DNA from 4 places in the Mesorhizobium sp. M0676 genome. Region 1 is predicted to be linked to each of the others. Evidence: riboswitches for the same ligand, from Rfam matches in the RefSeq annotation. Region 1 holds a riboswitch; each other region holds the start of a gene.
The links. Region 1 has a riboswitch for cobalamin ahead of metE (5-methyltetrahydropteroyltriglutamate--homocysteine S-methyltransferase). Riboswitches for the same ligand answer to the same signal wherever they lie in the genome.
Positions count from the first base shown of each region.

Region 2: linked by a shared signal. The riboswitch ahead of NKI35_RS05280 (aromatic ring-hydroxylating oxygenase subunit alpha) and the one ahead of metE (5-methyltetrahydropteroyltriglutamate--homocysteine S-methyltransferase) in region 1 are both predicted to bind cobalamin.
Region 3: linked by a shared signal. The riboswitch ahead of NKI35_RS21210 (CbtB domain-containing protein) and the one ahead of metE (5-methyltetrahydropteroyltriglutamate--homocysteine S-methyltransferase) in region 1 are both predicted to bind cobalamin.
Region 4: linked by a shared signal. The riboswitch ahead of NKI35_RS20980 (DUF1636 family protein) and the one ahead of metE (5-methyltetrahydropteroyltriglutamate--homocysteine S-methyltransferase) in region 1 are both predicted to bind cobalamin.

Region 1 covers NZ_JAMYPU010000039.1:7,391-12,363, reverse strand. Annotated here, with positions in the region: gene NKI35_RS28255 (adenosine kinase) at 38-1,030, shown strand; cobalamin riboswitch at 1,439-1,640, shown strand; gene metE (5-methyltetrahydropteroyltriglutamate--homocysteine S-methyltransferase) at 1,735-4,086, shown strand; gene NKI35_RS28245 (cytochrome-c peroxidase) at 4,525-4,973, opposite strand, start outside.
Region 2 covers NZ_JAMYPU010000003.1:286,181-291,153, reverse strand. Annotated here, with positions in the region: gene NKI35_RS05300 (ABC transporter ATP-binding protein) at 1-993, shown strand, start outside; gene NKI35_RS05295 (DUF680 domain-containing protein) at 1,067-1,300, opposite strand; gene NKI35_RS05290 (DUF680 domain-containing protein) at 1,372-1,575, opposite strand; gene NKI35_RS05285 (DUF680 domain-containing protein) at 1,643-1,849, opposite strand; cobalamin riboswitch at 2,349-2,550, shown strand; gene NKI35_RS05280 (aromatic ring-hydroxylating oxygenase subunit alpha) at 2,667-3,914, shown strand; gene NKI35_RS05275 (FAD-binding oxidoreductase) at 3,952-4,973, shown strand, end outside.
Region 3 covers NZ_JAMYPU010000019.1:116,952-121,924, forward strand. Annotated here, with positions in the region: gene NKI35_RS21195 (MFS transporter) at 1-576, shown strand, start outside; gene NKI35_RS21200 (aromatic ring-hydroxylating oxygenase subunit alpha) at 642-1,739, opposite strand; gene NKI35_RS21205 (gamma-glutamylcyclotransferase) at 1,876-2,568, shown strand; cobalamin riboswitch at 2,636-2,831, shown strand; gene NKI35_RS21210 (CbtB domain-containing protein) at 2,868-3,047, shown strand; gene NKI35_RS21215 (CbtA family protein) at 3,063-3,866, shown strand; gene cobU (bifunctional adenosylcobinamide kinase/adenosylcobinamide-phosphate guanylyltransferase) at 3,859-4,371, shown strand; gene cobO (cob(I)yrinic acid a,c-diamide adenosyltransferase) at 4,373-4,973, shown strand, end outside.
Region 4 covers NZ_JAMYPU010000019.1:71,411-76,383, forward strand. Annotated here, with positions in the region: gene cobN (cobaltochelatase subunit CobN) at 1-1,464, opposite strand, end outside; gene cobW (cobalamin biosynthesis protein CobW) at 1,579-2,631, opposite strand; gene NKI35_RS20980 (DUF1636 family protein) at 2,634-3,062, opposite strand; cobalamin riboswitch at 3,101-3,307, opposite strand; gene NKI35_RS20985 (DUF6348 family protein) at 3,366-4,058, opposite strand; gene NKI35_RS20990 (winged helix-turn-helix domain-containing protein) at 4,088-4,973, opposite strand, start outside.

The DNA.
Region 1 (4,973 bases):
GCGAGAAGCCGGCTCGGGTTTTTTGGCGGAGACATTGATGCCGGATTATGACGTGCTTTGCATCGGCAATGCCATTGTCGACATCATCGCCCAGTGCGACGAGGCATTCCTCGAGATCAACGGCATCATCAAGGGCGCGATGAACCTGATCGACACGCGCCGCGCCGAACTGCTCTACAGCCGCATGGGCCCGGCGATCGAGGCCTCCGGCGGCAGTGCCGGCAACACGGCGGCCGGCGTAGCCAGCTTCGGCGGACGCGCCGCCTTCTTCGGCAAGGTCTCCAACGATGCGCTGGGCGAAATCTATGCGCACGATATCCATGCACAGGGTGTCGCCTTCGACACCAGGCCGCTCAAGGGCGAGCCGCCGACGGCGCGCTCTATGATCTTCGTCACGCCCGACGGCGAGCGCTCGATGAACACCTATCTCGGCGCCTGCGTCGAGCTTGGCCCTGAGGATGTCGAGGCCGACAAGGCATCCGGCGCCAAGGTTACCTATTTCGAGGGCTATTTGTGGGATCCGCCGCGCGCCAAGGAGGCGATCCGGCAGACGGCGAAGCTCGCACACGAGGCCGGACGCGAAGTGTCGATGACGTTGTCGGATTCGTTCTGCGTCGACCGCTACCGGGACGAGTTCCTCGAGCTGATGCGCTCGGGCACTGTCGACATCGTCTTTGCCAACAGCCACGAGATCAAGTCGCTCTACCAGACAAAATCCTTCGACGAGGCGCTGGCTCAGATCCGCAAGGACTGCAAGATTGCCGCCGTCACCCGTTCCGCAAAAGGCTCGGTGATCGTGCGCGGCGACGAGACCGTGGTCATCGAGGCGACCGCCATCAAGGAGTTGGTCGACACCACCGGCGCCGGCGACCTCTACGCCGCCGGTTTCCTGCATGGCTACACGCAGGGCCGCAACCTCAAGACCTGCGGCGACCTTGGCTCGCTGGCGGCCGGCCTGGTGATCCAGCAGATCGGCCCAAGGCCAAGGCAGAATTTGCGCCGCGAGGCGGAAGGGGCTGGGTTGCTGTAGATGCGCCGGCAACTAACCAGCCGCCCTACTGACGCGATGACCGCAGTGGCGGAACTGTGTCAAAGCTCGCTGATAGCGACAGCCACTCGCTTCGGAGAACTGACCCATGCTGCTGCCGTGAAGCTCGCTGGAGGAGCGGTGCAAGGCGTGCTTGCCATGACGGCATTCACCGTCATCCAGATCGTCACCAGCATTTTCCAGAAGCTCAGCTTGGGGAAGGCCAGTAAGGTTCCTGAGGTAACGGAGAACTCGCGGCGTCCGTCGGACTTGACTTGCGATCACGTCCCACGATGCCGAATGCGGGCAGCAGACTGAATATTTCACAATGCTAGACAAAGGCGTAAAAGCGCGATCACATAGCGACATAAACATTTCGTTATGCGTCATTGACAAAAGAGCGAACTGCTGTGATTGTCTGCGTGTCGTGGTTCTCGCGTGCGGCGCTGCCGCAGCGGAGCTAAGAGGGAAGCCGGTGCGATGCCGGCGCTGCCCCCGCAACTGTTAGCGGCGAGCCAACCCCAGTCACGTCACTGAGGCGAATACCCTCAGGAAGACGGGTAGAGGCTATGACCCCGCGAGCCAGGAGACCTGCCACGCGAATTACGTCCACGGGCGGGGTGTCTCGGTGGCCGCTGCAACCCGGCGTTGATGCCGGCCTGCTAGCGCCTTCCTTGTCACCGACGCCCCAATCATCGGGGTATGACATGACTGTCTCTCAGCAAATTCCTGTAGCAACGCTCGGCGTGCCGCGCTTCGGTCGTCGGCGAGAACTGAAATTCGCGCTTGAAAGCTACTGGTCCGGAACATCGTCCGCTGGCGACCTTCTCACGACGTCGAAGGCGCTCCGTGCCGCTAGCTGGGAAGAGCAGCGCGATCGCGGCGTGTCGAAAATCCCGTCGAACGACTTCTCGCTTTACGACCATGTGCTCGACACCGCAGCCATGGTCGGGGCCGTTCCATCCCGTTACGGCTGGAATAGCGGCGAGGTCCCACTTGACATCTACTTCGCAATGGCGCGCGGCAACCAGGGTCAGACGGAGGATTGTGGACACGCTGGTTACCAGGTGGAGGCTCATGGACCTGGTGTAACCGCGATGGAAATGACCAAGTGGTTTGACACCAACTACCACTACATTGTGCCGGAACTCGATGATGATCAGACGTTCGCCCTCTCGTCATCGAAGCCGGTCGATTACTTCCTCGAGGCTAAAGCTCTCGGCATTCACACACGCCCAGTCATCCTTGGACCCATCACCTTCCTCAAGCTGGCGAAATCGCCTGCCGAGGGGTTCGGTCCCATCGCGCTCCTACCGCGGCTGCTGCCGGTTTACGAGCAGCTTCTGGAGAGGCTGAAGCTGTCGGGAGCCGACTGGGTGCAGATCGATGAGCCAGCGCTTGTCCTCGATCTGAACCCGAACGAACGAGCTGCGTTCGAATTCGCCTATGGCCAGCTGTCGAAAGCCGCGCCCGAGCTGAAGATCATGCTGGCTACGTATTTCGGGTCGCTGGGAGACAATCTCGAAACCGCGATTTCTCTGCCCCTGGCCGGCCTGCATATTGATCTCGTGCGCGCTCCCGAGCAGCTGGAAACGGTGGCTCGGCTCGCTCCGAAGGATCTGGTGCTCTCGGTTGGCTTGATCGATGGCCGCAACGTCTGGCGTGCGAACCTGCCCGCCATTCTCGACCGCATCAAACCGATCGTCGCCGGCTGGCCCTTGGACCGCGTCGAGATCGCGCCTTCTTGCTCGATGCTGCATGTGCCGATTGATCTGCGCATGGAGACGGAACTCGACGCGGACATCAGGTCGTGGCTCGCCTTCGCGGCCCAGAAGACCGACGAGCTGGTCTTGCTGGCCCGGGCCCTGTCCCAAGGCAGGGATGCGGTGGCAGGCGCGTTGAAAGCGTCTGCCGAGGCTGCCGCCACGCGCGTGACATCCACGAGGATCCATGACCCGCTTGTTCAGGGGCGGATCGCTAGCATTGAGGACAGCGCGAAGCGACGAGAGAGCGCTTTTGGCGAGCGCTCCAGAGTCCAGGCCGGCTCACTCGGGCTGCCGCCGTTCCCGACGACGACCATCGGGTCCTTCCCGCAGACGCCGCAGGTACGCAAGGCGCGGGCCGCTCATGCGAAGGGCCAGCTGAGCTATGTCGACTATGAGACGTTCCTGAAGAAGGAGATCGAGGCTGCAATTCGCTGGCAGGAAGAGATCGGGCTGGACGTGCTGGTGCATGGTGAGTTCGAGCGAAACGACATGGTACAGCATTTCGGCGAGCAGTTGTCCGGCTTCGCGCTCACCCAGCATGCCTGGGTACAAAGCTATGGGTCGCGCTACGTGCGTCCCCCCATCATTTTCGGCGACGTATCGAGGCGCAATCCGATGACAGTGCGCTGGTGGCAATTCGCCCAGTCGCTTACGGAAAAGCCCGTGAAGGGAATGCTCACAGGCCCAGTCACCATTCTCAACTGGTCTTTTGTTCGCGACGACGTACCCCGCTCCGAAGCCTGCCGCCAGATCGCGCTCGCCATCCGCGACGAAGTGACGGATCTCGAAAGATCCGGCGCAAGGATGGTCCAGATCGATGAGGCCGCGTTTCGCGAAGGATTGCCACTGCGCCAATCTGACTGGAAAGTCTATCTCGACTGGGCTGTCGAATGTTTCCGGATCGCTTCAACGGGTGTAAAGGACGCGACTCAAATTCATACCCACATGTGCTATTCGGAGTTCAACGAGATCATTCACGCGATCGCTGGAATGGATGCGGATGTCATTTCGATTGAGACGTCGCGCTCGAAGATGGAACTGTTGGACGCCTTCACGAGCTCCAAATATCCGAACGAAATCGGTCCTGGCGTCTATGATATTCACTCACCACGCGTCCCGGAAGTCGGCGAGATTTCGGACTTAGTCATGCTTGCCCGCGAGCGACTGTCCGACGGCCAACTGTGGATAAACCCGGACTGTGGCCTCAAAACACGCAAATGGGAGGAGGTCCGCCCTGCCCTCATTAACATGGTCGCTGCAGCACGCGCGCTCCGGCAGAAAGTGCAGGCGTGAGGCTTCTCTTCCTCACCGTGTGGGGAGTTGCCGGCTGGCGGATGTCGGCCGGGAATATGCCAAACCGATCACACTCTTGGAAATGAGCCACTCGGCGCAAATGTGCAATTTCCCTACGGCACGTGTCTTAATCCCGCAGAAATATAAATGTGGCACTACGCTATAATATCGGTTCCTTGGGGACATACAGGCCCCGCGCCTCGAACAAATCGGACACGCGTCGTTTCTCAAAGTAGACTGCTTGGCGCGTTCGCTCAGGCAGCGACAATATATGGTGCTGCGTCTGTCCGCCCCCAGTTGATCGCGCAGACTACGGGCGAGGTGGCAGGTTTCGGGTATCGCTAGCGTCCCGCCAATTCGGAGATGGACGTCGCAATTCGTGTCGCCAAGTAAAAATCGCCAATCATTTTCGATTGCGAGTCCGCAGCCAGTTGGCCCTTATTTTCCTGAGATCTGCGTTACAGGCCGGGGCGTTGTCGCCGTTTCTGAGGGTAAGATGGGATAGGCGACGTCAGGTGCCTCTCCGGTCAGCGAGTTGAGGAAGGCAACAAGCAGGTCAACTTCTTCGTCCGCCAGTACTACGCCGAGCTGGGTGGTCCCCATAATGGCGACGGCCTGTTTCAGATCCCAAACCTTGCCCGAATGAAAGTATGGCGCGGTGAGTGCAACGTTGCGCAGCGGCGCCACGCGGAAGACATAGGAATCGTCGGCTGCATTGGTGACCTCAAATCGGCCCTTGTCTTTGTCCGGCAGGACTTCGGCGCTGGGCCGTTCCATGAGGCCGAATGGGTAATAGGCTTGCCCACCAACGTTGATGCCGGCATGGCAGGACGAGCAGCCTTTGTCCATGAAAAGCACCAGGCCCTGTTTCTGTTCGGAAGTCATGG
Region 2 (4,973 bases), on a different contig from region 1:
GGCAAGTCGACCTTGCTGCGGTCCATCGCCGGGCTTGAGGAGATCACCTCCGGCGAGCTGAAGATCGCCGGCGAGGTGGTGAACGACGTGCCGCCTTCCAAGCGCGGCATTGCCATGGTGTTCCAGTCCTATGCGCTCTATCCGCACATGACCGTCTACGACAACATGGCCTTCTCGATGAAGATCGGCAAGGAAAGCAAGGCCGAGATCGACAAGCGGGTGCGGCAGGCCGCCGAAATCCTGCAGCTGACCAAATATCTCGACCGCCTGCCCAAGGCGATGTCGGGCGGCCAGCGCCAGCGTGTCGCCATCGGTCGCGCCATCGTGCGCAATCCGAAAGTGTTCCTGTTCGACGAGCCGCTGTCGAATCTCGACGCGGCGCTGCGCGTCGCGACCCGCATCGAGATCGCCAAGCTCAAGGAATCGATGCCTGCCACGACCATGATCTACGTCACCCACGATCAGGTCGAAGCGATGACGCTCGCCGACCGCATCGTCGTGCTGAAGGACGGCCATATCGAGCAGGTCGGCACGCCGATGGACCTCTACAAGAAGCCCGGCAATCTGTTCGTTGCCCAGTTCATCGGCTCGCCGGCCATGAACATCCTGCCGGCGACAATCGACAGGACGGGCAACCCGACAATCGTCAGCCATGTCGGCGGCCGCAAGGCAACGGTGCCGATCGCAACGCCGGCGTCAGCAAAGGGTGCGGCAGTCAGCTTCGGCGTGCGGCCGGAGGATCTGTCGGCCGCCACCGGCGCGGAATATCTTTTCGAGGGCGTGGTGGACTATGTCGAGCAACTCGGCGAGGTGCAGCTTGTCTATGTCGATATCGGCCGCGCCGACCTGCCGTTGGTGACCAAGCTGCCCGGCAATGTCGAGGTCAAGCGCGGGGCAAAGCTGCGACTGACCGCGGATGCCGGGGACCTGCACATCTTCGACGCCGATGGGCACTCCTTCTCGCTCAAGCCGGTGGAAGTGAAGGCGGCTTGAGATAGCTGCGTCGTACAGGCATGAAAAAAGAGCGGCGGGCCAGGCCCGCCGCTCTTTTTTTAAGCTTCGGCTGTTAGTTGTTGCCGAACCGATCCCTGTCGCTGCTCTGAGGAACGAACTTCTGTTGGTCGTTCGACGAGTTCAGCAGCTTGTAGACCGCCGAGTTGGTGCCGGTCGACGAAGTGCGGGTGGTGTCGACGGCAGCGGCCGGCTGGTTGGCGCCATTGGAGCCATAATTGTCGCTGCCGGCAAAGGCAGCGCTCGAAACAGCCAGAACGGCTGCGGTGGCAAGAACGATCTTCTTCATTTTAGTCTCCTGAATTTTTCTGATGCCGCCAGCTGCAGCGGATAAGCCCGCCACGTGCTGGAAACCGGCTTTTAGCGGCCGAAAAGGTTACGGTCGGCACCGTGGGCAGGCGCCTGCTCGGCTGGAGCCGACTTCTCAACCGAAGCCGTATGGCCACTATCGGTCGACGTAATCGCAGGCTGGTTGGCGCCGTTCGAACCGTAGTTGTCGCTGCCGGCGAAAGCGCTGCCGGAGATGGCCAAAACGGCGGCGGCAGCAAGGATGATCTTTTTCATTTCAAACACTCCTGAATTTTTTGAGATCCCAAGAAGGGCGGGATAGCTGCCCTTCTTTTGGTCGGGATCAGCGATTGCCGTAGAGGTCGCGGTCGGCGCCCTGAACGACAGGCTGCTTGTCAGCGTGCGCCGGCTTCTGAATGGAAGCCGTATACGAGCTGTCCACCGAGACGGCTGGCTGGTTCGCACCATTGGAACCGTAATTGTCGCTACCGGCGAAGGCGCTGCCGGTGATCGCCAAAACGGCTGCGGCAGTGAGGATGATCTTTTTCATTTTTAGTACTCCAGTTTGACTGTCCGTTTAGCGGCGTGTCTTGGGAGGAATTCGCGTCGTTCGGACAGCCCCGATGTGGGAAAGCCATAGGCTGGTTTCCAATCACGAAGTTGTTCCGTGTGGACCACGGTCCTGCACCTTGAAATTGTGCCAGGAAGTTCCTTCATGGCTGTTTACTGTATTGTTTTCAGTTGCTTATGTCGAACCGAGTGGTTCGCTCCGGTGTCGGTTTCCGGACCGTCGTTCACACCGTCCTGCACGCATTGTCAACAGAAACGAACCGTTCGGTTCGATTAGAGATTGCTAATAGTAACTTCTCGATACCGTTGAGCCCTTTTTGCCCCCGATCGGAACTGGATCCGCAGCGATTCGAAACGGCGATGATAGCGCCGCAAGACAGGATCTCAGCCCTTCGGTGGTCGGCGGGGCGTATGCCGCGCGTGTCGCGCCGCATGGATATGATGTCGCTTTCATTCCGACGTCGCGATCGCTGCCGTGATTAGATGATCGCATCTCAGGTGCCGCTTCGTGACGACGCAGCGGAGAATTGGGAAGCCGGTCAGAATCCGGCGCTGCCCCCGCAACGGTGGTGGAGTTGAAGTCGCAACGGGAGACCACTGGGCAGCAGCCTGGGAAGGTGTCGCGATGGTCCGCAAGGACAACTCCAGAGCCCGGAAACCAGCCCGAGATGCCTAGACTCGACTGATCGCGGTGGGCGGTCAAGAGGTGGATAGTGCATGTCCGGCGCCGCGCCGGCCTGCGTCCGATCCTTCCTCCATCACCACCAAGTTCAGTCCTTAACCACGAGGACAGAACTATGGATACGCGCAACGACATGCTGAGGCTCCTGAACGGCCGCAAGCAAGGCTTTTCGCTGGAACAGCCCTTCTACACCGACCCGGACTATTTCAAGCTCGACATGGAGCTCATCTGGTATCGCGACTGGCTGTTCATCGGCCATGATTGCGAACTGCCGAAGCCCGGCAGCTATATCACCGTGCAGATCGGCGATTATCCGGTGGTGCTGGTCCGCGACCAGAAGGGCAACATCAACGCCTTTCACAATTCCTGCCGCCATCGCGGCAGCCGTGTCTGCAACACTGAGAAGGGCATGGCGGCAAAGCTTGTCTGCCCCTATCACCAGTGGACCTACGAGCTTGACGGCCGGCTGCTGTTTGCCCGCCAGATGGCCGAAGGCTTCGACAAGAGCCAGTTCGGCCTGAAGCCCGTCGCCTGCGAGAGCGTCGGCGGCTACATCTTCATCTGCCTGGCAAAAGAACCTGCCGACTTTGCGCCGATGCGCGCCATGATAGAGCCCTACCTCAAGCCGCACCGGCTGAATGAAGCCAAGGTCGCCTTCGAGAGCACCATCATCGAGAAGGGCAACTGGAAGCTGGTCTGGGAAAACAACCGCGAATGCTATCACTGCGCCGGCAATCATCCGGAGCTCTGCAAGACATTCCCCGAAGCGCCGACGGTGACCGGCGTGCAGGGCGCCGACAGCGATCCGGAGATGCTGGCGCACTGGGCGAAATGCGAGGCGGCGGGCCTGCCGAGCAAGTTCCGCATCGATCCGGCCGGGCAATACCGCGCCACCCGCGCGCCGCTGCTGCGCGATGCCGTCAGCTACACGATGTCGGGAAAGCGCGCGGTGACGAAGAACCTGTCCGACACTGTTGCCGCCGACCGCATCGGCACCTTAATGCACTATCACTATCCGACGACCTGGAACCACATCCTGATCGACCATGCGGTCACCTTCCGGGTGCTGCCGATCAGCGCCACCGAAACCGCGGTGACGACCAAGTGGCTGGTGCACAAGGATGCGGTCGAGGGCGTCGACTACAACCTTGAAGAACTGACCCATGTCTGGACCGAGACCAACGACCAGGACCGCCGCATCGTCGAGGAGAACGCCTTCGGCATCCTGTCCCCGGCCTATGAGCCCGGCCCCTATTCGGAGCTGCATGAGGGCGGCGTGATCCAGTTCGTCGAATGGTACGCGGCCTTCATCGGCCCGCGCCTTGCCGAAGGCGGCCGGCCGGCGCTGCGCAGCGTCGCGTGAGCTGGAGCAGGCGAAGAGGGACCAGAGGATGAATGCGATGACGGATCTTGGGCTCTATCGCCATCTCGACCAGATGGCGCCGTGGAACGATAGGCTGCAGGTGCTGGAAGTGATCGGCGTCAGCGACGAGGCGCCTGACGTCAAGACCTTCACCTTCCGCTCCGACAACCAGACCTGGTTCCGCTACAAGCCGGGCCAGTTCCTGACGCTGGAACTGCCGACACCGGACGGGCCGCTGATGCGCACCTATACGCTGTCGTCGTCGCCGTCGCGGCCGTTTTCGATCGCGGTGACGGTCAAGGCGCAGGCCGGCAGCATCGGCACGCGCTGGATGTTCGACCATCTGGCACCCGGCTCGCACGTCAAGGCCTACGGACCGGCCGGCGACTTCTCGTTGCACAGCCACCCGGCGGCCAAATACCTGTTCATCTCGGCTGGCTCCGGCGTGACGCCGATGATGTCGATGCTGCGCTGGCTGAACGACTGCGCGCCATGGACCGATGTCGGTTTCGTCAACTGCGCGCGGCGTGCCGAAGAGATCATCTTCCGCAAGGAACTCGAACTGCTCGGCGGCCATATGCCCGGCCTGTCGCTCGGCTTCATGATCGAGGAACGTTCCAGCCGCGAAGGCTGGTACGGCCATATGGGCCGCATCGATGCGATCCGGCTGCCCTTGCTGGCTCCGGATTTCCGCGAGCGCGAAATCTTCTGCTGCGGTCCCGATCCGTTCATGCGCGCCGTGCGCGGCATGCTGGATGCCGCCGGCTTCGACATGACGAAATACCATCAGGAGAGCTTTGCCGCGCCTGTGGTGGAGGAAATTCCGGCGCCGTTTGCCTCCCCGGTCGAGGACGGCATCGCTGCACCTGTCGAAGCCGTGACGCCGATCCGCTTCTCGCTTTCGGAGGTCGACGCCGGCTGCGTCGCCGGCCAGACCGTGCTGCAGACAGCGCGCAGCTCGGGCGTGCGGATTCCCGCCGCCTGCGAGTTCGGCCTGTGCGGCACCTGCAAGGTGAAGAAGGTCTCCGGCGAAGTCGAGATGAGCCACAATGGCGGCAT
Region 3 (4,973 bases), on a different contig from region 1:
CTGGCCAATATCGGCCGCTTCGTAGCACAACCCAGGCTCAGGCTGGCCTGGCTGATCGCCTTCGGCCGCTCCTGCTTCTGGACGACGTTCTTCGTCTATGGGCCGCTGTTCATGGTGATTACCGGCGAGGGCGAGCTTGCCGGCGGCCTGCTGGTTTCGGCCGGCAATGCGCTGTTGTTCATGGCGATCTTCTGGGGCAAGGCTGGAAAACGCTTCGGCGGCCGGCGCACCATGACCTTCGCCTATTTCGCGATGTCGGCGACGCTGCTTGCGGCGGGCGCGGTCGGCACTACCGCGCCGCTGCTTACGGGCTTTTTCCTGCTCTGCGGCGCCTTCTTCACCATCGCGCTCGATGCACTGGGCTCGACCGCCTTCATGCGCTCGGTGCGGTCCTATGAGCGGGCGCAGATGGCCGCGGTCTACCGCACCTATCTCGACTTTTCCGAGCTGACGCCGCCGCTGGTCTATTCGGTGGTGCTGGCGTTTTTCGGCCTCGGCTCGGTGTTCGTGACGCTGGGCATTCTGGCCGCGGTTTGCGGCTTTATCACCTGGCGCTATCTGCCGAAGTCGCTTTGATCAGGAGGCCGCATGCCGCTCGCGCACCCACTTGTGGAAGCGATGCAGATCATACTCCTCCGGCATCAGCACGCCGGCCGCGTGACGCATCGAGCGCAGGCCTTTCTGTTGACCTCGCAGATCGCGGCATCCTCCTCCAGCACCTGGGTACCGAAGGCGACGACATTGTCGATGTCGGTCTCGGCGAGCGCCTCGGGCGCGAACAGCCATTCGGCGGTGAGTTCGGTCTGTTCGGGACCGAGCGGCATCAGTCGCACCGTCCTGACATAATCGACATGGCCGACGATGAACATCGAGGGCAGGCTGGTGGCATAGGTCTGTCCGGCCGCACGCTCGGCTGGCGTCAGGCCCGGTAAGACCGGGCCATGGGCATGTCCGTCGCGCGACCAGGTCTCGGCGCCGGCGCGCAGGCCACCCGAAAACTCCGGCGCGTCATTGTCGGCATGGCGGACCCAGTCGGGGTCGTCGTGCCGGCTCATCAGGCCGCGGCCGTATATCGGCACCAGCCGAGACAGGTCCTTGTGGACGCCCGGGCAATGCAGGCACTCGTTGAAGTTCTCCCAGAAGATCTTCCAGTTGCAGTTCATCACCTTGCGCAGGACATGCCCTGATACCAGCGGTTCCAGCGGCCAGTTGGCGAGGTCGCCGGATGCGGGATCGAAGGAGGTCCCGGCGGAGCCGGCCGCAGCCTGCTGAAGGTTCACAAAGACAAAGCCGCGCCACACCGACAGCGCCACCCGGTAGAGCGGATGATCTGCCTTGTCGAAACCATCTGGCAGCGATTTCGAGGGAACGCGCACGAGATCGCCGCGCAGCGAGTAGGACCAGGCATGGTAAGGGCAAGTGATGAGCCGCGCTTTCAGCCGGCCCTCGCTTTCCTGGCAAAGCTGCGAGCCGCGATGCCGGCAGGTGTTGTGGAAGGCGCGCAACTCGCCGGTCTCGTCCCGCAGAATGACGATTTCCTGCGTGCCGACGCGGAATGTCCTGAACGCCAGCGGCTGGGCGAGGTCGGCCTCGCGGCAGACGAGCAGCCAGCTTTTGTGCCAGATGGCGTCGAGATCGCGCTGGTAAGCCTCGCTATCCCAATAGGCCGACGACGGTAGCGTCGGTTCGGCCCGGCTCAGGCCGTTATAGGGGTCGCGCTCGCTCGGGCTGGGATGCATGGCTGGCTTCCTATGAAGCGTCAGCCGACACCCCGGCAAATCGTTTGTCAATCAGAGTGCCGCATTGCCGGTTGCAGGCGCGGCGCATAATCATGTCGTGGACATGGGACATTCGGAAATTGGGGGGATTCGGAAAGTGGCCGCACGACAGATGTCGCTTACGCCGGAGCTGGTCGCGCGCTGCTGGCGCGAGATCAGGGACCCCGGGCCGGATCCGGACGCGATGCATCTCGATGAAGCCGACTATGACGCGCTGCTGGATGAATTGCAGGTCGAACTCCCGGACAGCGAACCGCTATGGCTGTTCGGCTATGGATCGCTGATCTGGAAACCGGAAATAGATTATGTCGAGGACCGCGTTGCCTTGGCGCGCGGCTGGCATCGGTCCTTTTGCATGAACATGACGCGCTGGCGCGGCACCAAGGACAGCCCCGGCTTGATGATGGCGCTGGACCGTGGCGGACAATGCAAGGGCGTCGCCTTCCGGCTGACCGACAGTAACCGGCGCGGGCAGTTGGGCCGGCTTTTCCGGCGCGAAATCACGCTGAAGCCGACAAGCTACCGGCCGCGCATGCTGAAGCTTGCAAGCGAGGCCGGACCGCTCAGGGCATTGGCCTTCGTCATCAACCGCAACGGCCTGACCTATTCCGGCCCGCTCGACGAGGGCAAGGTCGTCGAAAGGCTGGCCACGTCCTGCGGGCACTGGGGGTCGGGCGCCGACTATCTCTACAACACGGTGAAAAACCTTGAAGAGCGCGGCATTCATGATCGCCATCTGTGGCGGCTGCAGCGGCTGGTTGCCGAACGGATCACCGCGTTGAACCCGTAACGCCGCATGGCGCATTCGCGCTGTTGGCCGGCGGAATTTGGTTTGCCGGATGCGGCCGTTTCAGCCTATAGTCATGCATGTCGTCGGTTCCGTTAGGGACCAAGAGGGAATGCGGTGAGGGCTGACTTGTTGCCCAATGCCGTGGCTGCCCCCGCAACTGTGTGCGGTAGTCCTCTCCAAGCCACTGGGGATTTTTTCTTCGGGAAGGTGGGGAAGGGCGCTGATCCGCGAGCCAGGAGACCTGCCGGCGACAGGGAACTGACTTCGATGCCCTCGGGTGGAGGGCGAAAGGACAAGATATGAATTCCGCTTCCGTCTCCCTCGGCGCTTCCGTCTCCTCGCAGTCGCGCTTCATGCAGCTCGTGCTTAGCGCGTTTCTGGGGATTTTCGTCGTCGGCGTTGTCGGTTTCTCGCACATCGATGCGGTCCACAATGCGGCGCACGACTATCGCCATTCGATGGCGTTTCCCTGCCACTGACGAGGATCTGACATCATGAACCTGTTTCGCAACGTCGTGTTCATCGCGGCGATCGCAGGGCTCGTGGCCGGTGTCGCTCTCGCCTGCATGCAGGCCTACGCCACCGTGCCGCTGATCCTCAAGGCGGAGGTCTACGAAAAGGCTGGTGGCGGCCACGAGCATCAGCATGCCGCGGTGCCCGCCGCCAACGCTACGGACACCAATGCCATGAGCACCGCCGCGCCGGCGGAAAATGCGGTGAGCAGCGCAACACCGGCTGAAGCAGCCGCGCCGGCGGAGGACGAAGGCTGGGCGCCGGCCGACGGCTTCGAGCGCTTCGCCTTCAGTGTCGTCGCCAATATCGTCACCGGCATCGGCTTCGCGGTGGTCCTGGTGGCGGTTTCCGAGTTCGCCGGTGGCATCGGCAGCTGGCGCCAGGGCGTGTTCTGGGGTCTGGCCGGCTTTGCCGTTTTCACGCTGGCGCCGGGACTCGGCCTGCCGCCGGAACTGCCGGCAATGCCGGCGGCCGATCTCATGCAGCGCCAGATCTGGTGGTGGGCAACGGTGATGGCAACGGCGATCGGTCTTGCCCTTATCACCTTCCGCACGTCGGCGCCCCTGACCGTGCTCGCCGTCGTCCTGATCGTCGCCCCGCATATTGTCGGCGCGCCGCAGCCTGACAGTTTTGTAACGCCGATCCCGGAGGGCCTGCATCATCAGTTCGTGGTGGCGGTGACGCTGACCAATCTGGTGTTCTGGGTGGTGCTCGGCGCGGTTGTCGGCATAGTGCGCGCGCGCTTCACCGGCACCGCGACCAGCCTGCGCGACACCTTTGCCTGATCGCAGTTTGACCTTCATCATCGGCGGTGCGCGCTCCGGCAAGAGCGTGCATGCCGAAAGTTTGGCGACGGCGTTGCCGCCGCCATGGGCTTATATCGCCACCGCGCAAGCCTATGACGGCGAAATGCGCGAGCGCATCGCGCAGCACCGCTCGCGCCGCGGCGAGGGATGGGCGACCATCGATGCCCCGCTTGATCTTGCAGGTGCGATCGAGGCATTGCCGGACAACCAGCCGGTGCTTGTCGACTGCCTGACGCTGTGGCTGACCAATCATATGCTGGCCGATCATGATCTGGAGGGGGAGTGCCGGCGGCTGGCCGATGTGCTTTCGCGGCCGCGCGGACCGTGGTTCGTGGTCTCCAACGAAGTCGGACAAGGCATTGTGCCCGACAATGCGCTGGCACGCCGGTTCCGCGATGCCGCCGGCCGGCTCAACCAGCAGATCGCGGTCGTAGCTGATATGGTGCTTCTGATGGTGGCGGGGCTGCCGCTCAAGGTGAAATGAGATGACCGATATCGACACAAAAGACGAAGAGCGCCATCGCGCCAAGATGGCCAAGCGCAAGGCGGTGCAGGACGCCGAGGTCGCGGAAAAGACGGTCGAGAAGGGGCTGCTGATCGTCAACACCGGACCCGGCAAGGGCAAGACCACGGCTGCCTTCGGGCTGGCGCTGCGCATGCTCGGCTATGGCAAGCGCGTCGGAATGGTCCAGTTCATCAAGGGCAAATGGCACACCGGCGAGAAGGATGCCTTCGCGGCGTTTGGCGACCGCGTCGTCTGGCACACGATGGGCGAGGGTTTCACCTGGGAGACGCAGGATCTGAAGCGCGACATTAAGGCGGCCGAAGCCGCCTGGGCCAAGGCGCTGGAACTGATCGCCGATCCCTCGATCAGCCTCGTCGTGCTGGACGAACTGAACATCGCGCTGCGTTACGACTATCTCGATCTCGACAGAGTGGTGGCGGCGCTGAAAGCGCGGCGCGAAGGTCTGCATGTCGTCGTCACCGGCCGCAACGCCAAGCCGGCGCTGGTCGAGGCGGCGGATCTGGTGACGGAGATGGGCGTGACCAAGCATCATTTTTCGGCCGGCGTTAAAGCACAGCAGG
Region 4 (4,973 bases), on a different contig from region 1:
GCGATAGCCCTGCTCCTTCAGGTCATGCAGCATGGCCAGCACGCTGGACGGCACATCCAGGCCCACTGCATAGCCAGTGCGGCCGGGCGCGCTCGGATAGTCCGGAATGAGGATCGCCAACTTACGCGTCGCGCGGGGCGTCTGCTGCAACCGTGTGAACGCCGCTAGCCTGTCCGCCACTTGCGCCACGCGATCCGGTTCCGGCCGGTTTGCAAAGGCGCGGTGGCCGAGCGCGGGGTCGGTCTCGCTCTCGCCCTTGAAGGAAATTGCGCCGGCGAGGATACGGCCGTCGAGTTCGGGCAGCACGACATGCATGGCGAGGTCGGCGGGCGCCAGGCCGCGCTGGTTGTTGTCCCAGACGTAGCGGCGGGTGGTGGCGACGATGACCTGGAAGACAGGCACGCCGGCGCGGTCGAAGAGCGTTTCGACGCCCGGTTCGGCGCCGGAAGCGAAGGCGGTTGCGGTGATGATGGCGGTGGGCTTGAGCGTGGCCAGCGCGGTTCCGACGAAGGCCAGGGAGGTCGGGTCTTTGAGGCTGGAGACGAAGATCGGGATCGGTCTCATGCCGCGCTGGCGGAGTGCATCAAAGAGGGCATCGATTGGCGCGACATCGGCGGCCAGCAGCATCGAGCGGTAGAATAGGATGGGGATGATGGGAAGGTTGATGTTGTCTGCGCCGAGTTCCCGCCCACCCCCCTCTGTCCTGCCGGACATCTCCCCCGCAAGGGGGCAGATTGTGCTCTCATAAATGTTTTCGCCAATCGCAGACCTTGCGGAGATCTCCAAAGGAGCAGGAGAGGAGCCGCCTTTGGTAACGGCTGATCTCCCCCCTTGCGGGGGAGATGTCCGGCAGGACAGAGGGGGGTGTGAAGGAACGCCGACATCGGCAAAATTCAACTTGCCTACGACGCCGCGGCCTGGCTCGTAGTAGCCAGCTTTCGGCACGCTAACCGGGTCAGCCGCCCCCGCATCCCGTCCCGCCAGCCCCGCCAATCTTTGCATCAGCGCTGCCATATTCTCCGGCCCGCCCTCGCGGAAATAGCCCAGCAGGCCGTCCAGCTCCTCGCGCGGCAGCGTCGAGGCTTCGATCAGCCTGAGATCCTCGTCGTGGCTCTCGCCCGGCAGCAGCGCCAGCTTGATGCCGTTCGCACGGGCAGTCGCGGCAAGCTGGTCGCAGCCATAGCGCCACCAGTCGTAGCCGCCGAGGATGCGCACCAAAATCACCTTGGCGTGGCGGGCGACGCTGTCGATCCAGAGGTCCACGGACATGGGATGGCGCAGGTCGCGCAGCGCCGCCAGCCGCATCGACGGCAGGCGGACGGCATCGGCCGTCCAGGCCGCCGCGAGGCCGGCGAGGTCGCTGTCGGTGAAGGACAGCGCCACGATATCCGCCGGCGTCTGCCGGAGATCAACTGGCTCGGCGAGATCGTCGAGCGAGGCGGAGGTCGTGGCGAGTATGTGCATCGCGGCTTAGTGCGTTTCACCGTTTCACGGAACGGCGAACCGCTCTATCTCCTTGTTTTTACGCAATTCCTGTGGGAAAACCGTTTCACACTTTTCCTGGAATTGCTCCTGAGATCAGCCGGCGAGTATACGCTCGATCGCCGGGCGGTTCAGCCCCTTCAGGCCGATGACAACGAGACGCGAGCGGCGATCGTCCTCGGCCGTCCAGGCGCGGTCATAATAATGGTTGACGCGCGGGCCGACGGCCTGCAGCAAAAGCCGCATCGGCTTGCCGCCGACATCGACGAAGCCTTTCACACGCAGCACATTCTCTTCCTCGGCAACCGTGGCGACGCGCCTGGCCAGTTCGTCCGGATTGGTGATGGAGGGGATGTCGACGATGAAGGTGTCGAAATCGTCATGCTCGTGGTCGAAGGCGCCGTCATGGTGCGATTTGCGGTTCTCGATGTCGTCCTCGACGGCGAGGCCGAGGCCGAGCAGCACCGAGGGATCGACCTTGCCATGTGCGGTCGGCACGATCTTCACGGCGCGGGCGGAATGTTCATTGATGATGGCGTTGGCGCGGGCCGAACCGGGGGCGTCCATTAGATCGCTCTTCGACAGGATGATCAAATCGGCGCAGGCGATCTGGTCCTCGAAGACTTCTTCGACCGGATCGTCGTGGTCGAGCGTCTCGTCCTGAGCGCGCTGTGCCTGCAGGGCGTCCATATCGTTGGCAACGCGGCCCTCGGCCAGCGCCGGGCCGTCTACCACGGCAATGACGCCATCGACGGTCACCCGGCTCTTCACGCTTGGCCACTGGAACGCCTGGACCAGCGGCTTGGGCAGAGCCAGGCCCGAGGTCTCGATCAGGATGTGGTCAACCTTAGGTGTCAGCGCGAGGATCTTGTCGAGGGCGGGCACGAAATCGTCGGCGACCGTGCAGCAGATGCAGCCATTGGCCAGTTCGAGGATGTTTTCCTCGGGGCAGGTGTCGATGCCGCAGCCTTTCAGGATTTCCCCGTCGATGCCGATGTCACCGAACTCGTTGACGATGATGGCAATGCGCTTGCCACCGGCGTTTTCCAGGAGATGGCGGACCAGCGTCGTCTTGCCGGCGCCGAGGAAGCCGGTGACGACGGTGCAGGGAACACGGGAGAGATTGCCGGCCGGATTTGGAGCGTTCATGGTCAGTCCTTCAGCATGTCGAGGGGTGGGATGCGGGCAACGAGGCCGCGCTTGAGGCTATCGGGCCGGCCGCGCCACGGGATGAGGCCGTCGGTCGAAGTCGCGAAGAGCTTTGCGCCGGTGACGAGGTCGGCGCCGCTGGTTGGGGCCAGATCGCCGAAGACATAGCTCCAACAGCCGTCGCGCAGGATGGCGGCGCTGAGACGGCGCCTGCAATTGCCGAGGCATTCGACGGTGCGGACACGGATATTGTCATCGGCCGCGGCGCGGCGTGTGTCGTCGGCCAGCCATTCGCCGGCGCGAGGATGGGCGTCGGAACCGGTCTCGTCGCGGCATGAAGCGCAGACGACAACCGTGACGCCGGTCAAAGCGTCGCCGTCGGCGGACGAAACATCCGCTGTGCCAGCCGAATAACTGCTGTTCTGGTCCAAAAACCGGGCTCCTTGCCCGGAAACCCGCCAGGCGATCGGATACTTTGTCTCAGACGGCAGGTCTCCTGGCTCGCGGGTCATCGCCTTGGTTAGCCGCCTTCCCGGTGTTACCCAGTGGCTTTCGGCCTTGGCTCTTCGCTTACAGTTGCGGGGACAGCCGCGGATTTGGGATTTTTTCGTCCCGCACCGCATTCCCTCTTGGCCCTTGCCGTTGCGGGCAGGGGACCGTCTGGAGCGGATTTAGGCTTTTGCAGGCAGCGGTGTCAACGCACGGCTACGACATGGCGATGTCGGCAGGGGCTGTCATGTCCCGGCTTCCGGCAGTGCCAGGATGACCTGTCGGATAGCTTGATAGCCATCGCTATAGTCCCAGTCATGACCGACAGCCAGATTCTGTCCCTCATGCCAAACCGCGTTGTCCAGAAGGACTTCGGCACTAATCAGCGTGCCCTTCAAGCCTGCCAGAAAGGTCCGGACAAAATGGCTTCCGGGGGGTACCGAAGCTGTGAACAGCTTTTCCAGCTTGGCATAGAATGCTGGATAGCCTGGTGTCAGCGAGCATAGCTCGGTTGTGGCCTGGGAAATGACCGGGCCGCTATAGATTTTCCAGCGGGCATCTTTTCGCCAGATCTTCCAACTGGCGCTGCTTCGCTGCCAAAGCTCTATTTCGGCCTGCATGTTCTCGCAGACGTGATCGGCCAGTCCCTCAATGGCCACATGGAAAACACCACGGAGAAACTTTTCAAACGCCTGGTTCAGTTCCTGTTCGCGCGTGTCGCCGAAGCCAGCAAAGGATTCAATGACCGGCTGAACATCAAGCAGCGGAGAAAAAATGTAGATTTCCAGGACCAGCCGGTCAGAACTCGTCTCGAACACCTCAGCCTCAAACCGAAGCTGCTTCGATTGGAGCATGACGTCCCTATCTCTGCGGACTGCATCTATTCCATGCGCAATGAGGGCGCCATGGATCATGTCGAGCACTTTGTCCGATGCCATTGCACAACCTACGAGGCTTATTGAGGCGTCTATGACAGACGCTGCAAGGGTTGGCCATCTCTCTCGCTAGCCAATGCCGGCCCCAGATTGCCGGCCGGCGTCACTTCGATGCGCTCAAGGCCAAGCCAGCCCTGCATCTCCTTTAGTTCCTCGAAAAGCTGTGCGGTGGTCTCAGGCGGTGCGCCTGCTTCGGCATAGGCGGCGTGGACGCGTAAGACACTCGCAGGCCGGTCGGCCTTGAGGTCGACGCGGGCGACGATCTTGTCGCCGAGCAAGAAAGGCAGCACGTAATAGCCATATTGCCGCTTGTCGGCCGGGGTGTAGATCTCGATGCGGTAGCGGAAATCGAAGAGACGCTCGGTGCGCGCGCGCTCGAAGACCACCGGATCGAAGGGGGCCAGCAAGGCGCGGGCCTCGATCTTTCGCGGCAGGCGGGCGTCCCTATAGAGGTAAGCCGGCTTGTCCCAACCTTCGACGTTTACCGGCAGCAACTCGCCCATCTCGACCAGTTCCTCCAACCGGCCCTTCATGTCGGCCGGCGACAAGCGGAAATAATCGCGCAGGTCACCCGACGTCGCGATGCCGTGGGCGCGGGCGGAAATGCGCAGCAATTCGCGGTGCGCGTCCTCGGCCGCCGGCACCGGCAGGTCGAGGATCGCCTGCGGCAGCACGCGCTCGGGCAGGTCGTAGAAGCGCTCGAAGCCACGGCGGTGCGCCGTGGTGATGCGTCCGGCCCAGAAGAGCCATTCGAAGGCGTGCTTGGCGTGGCTCCAGCCCCACCAGCCGCCCGAACCTTTCTGGCCCTCCAGTGCCGAAGCGGCAATCGGGCCGCGCTCGGCGACCGCGCGGTAGATCTCTTCGATATAGGCGGCGTGCTCGCGGCCCCATTTGGCGAGGCCCAGATACATTTCGTCG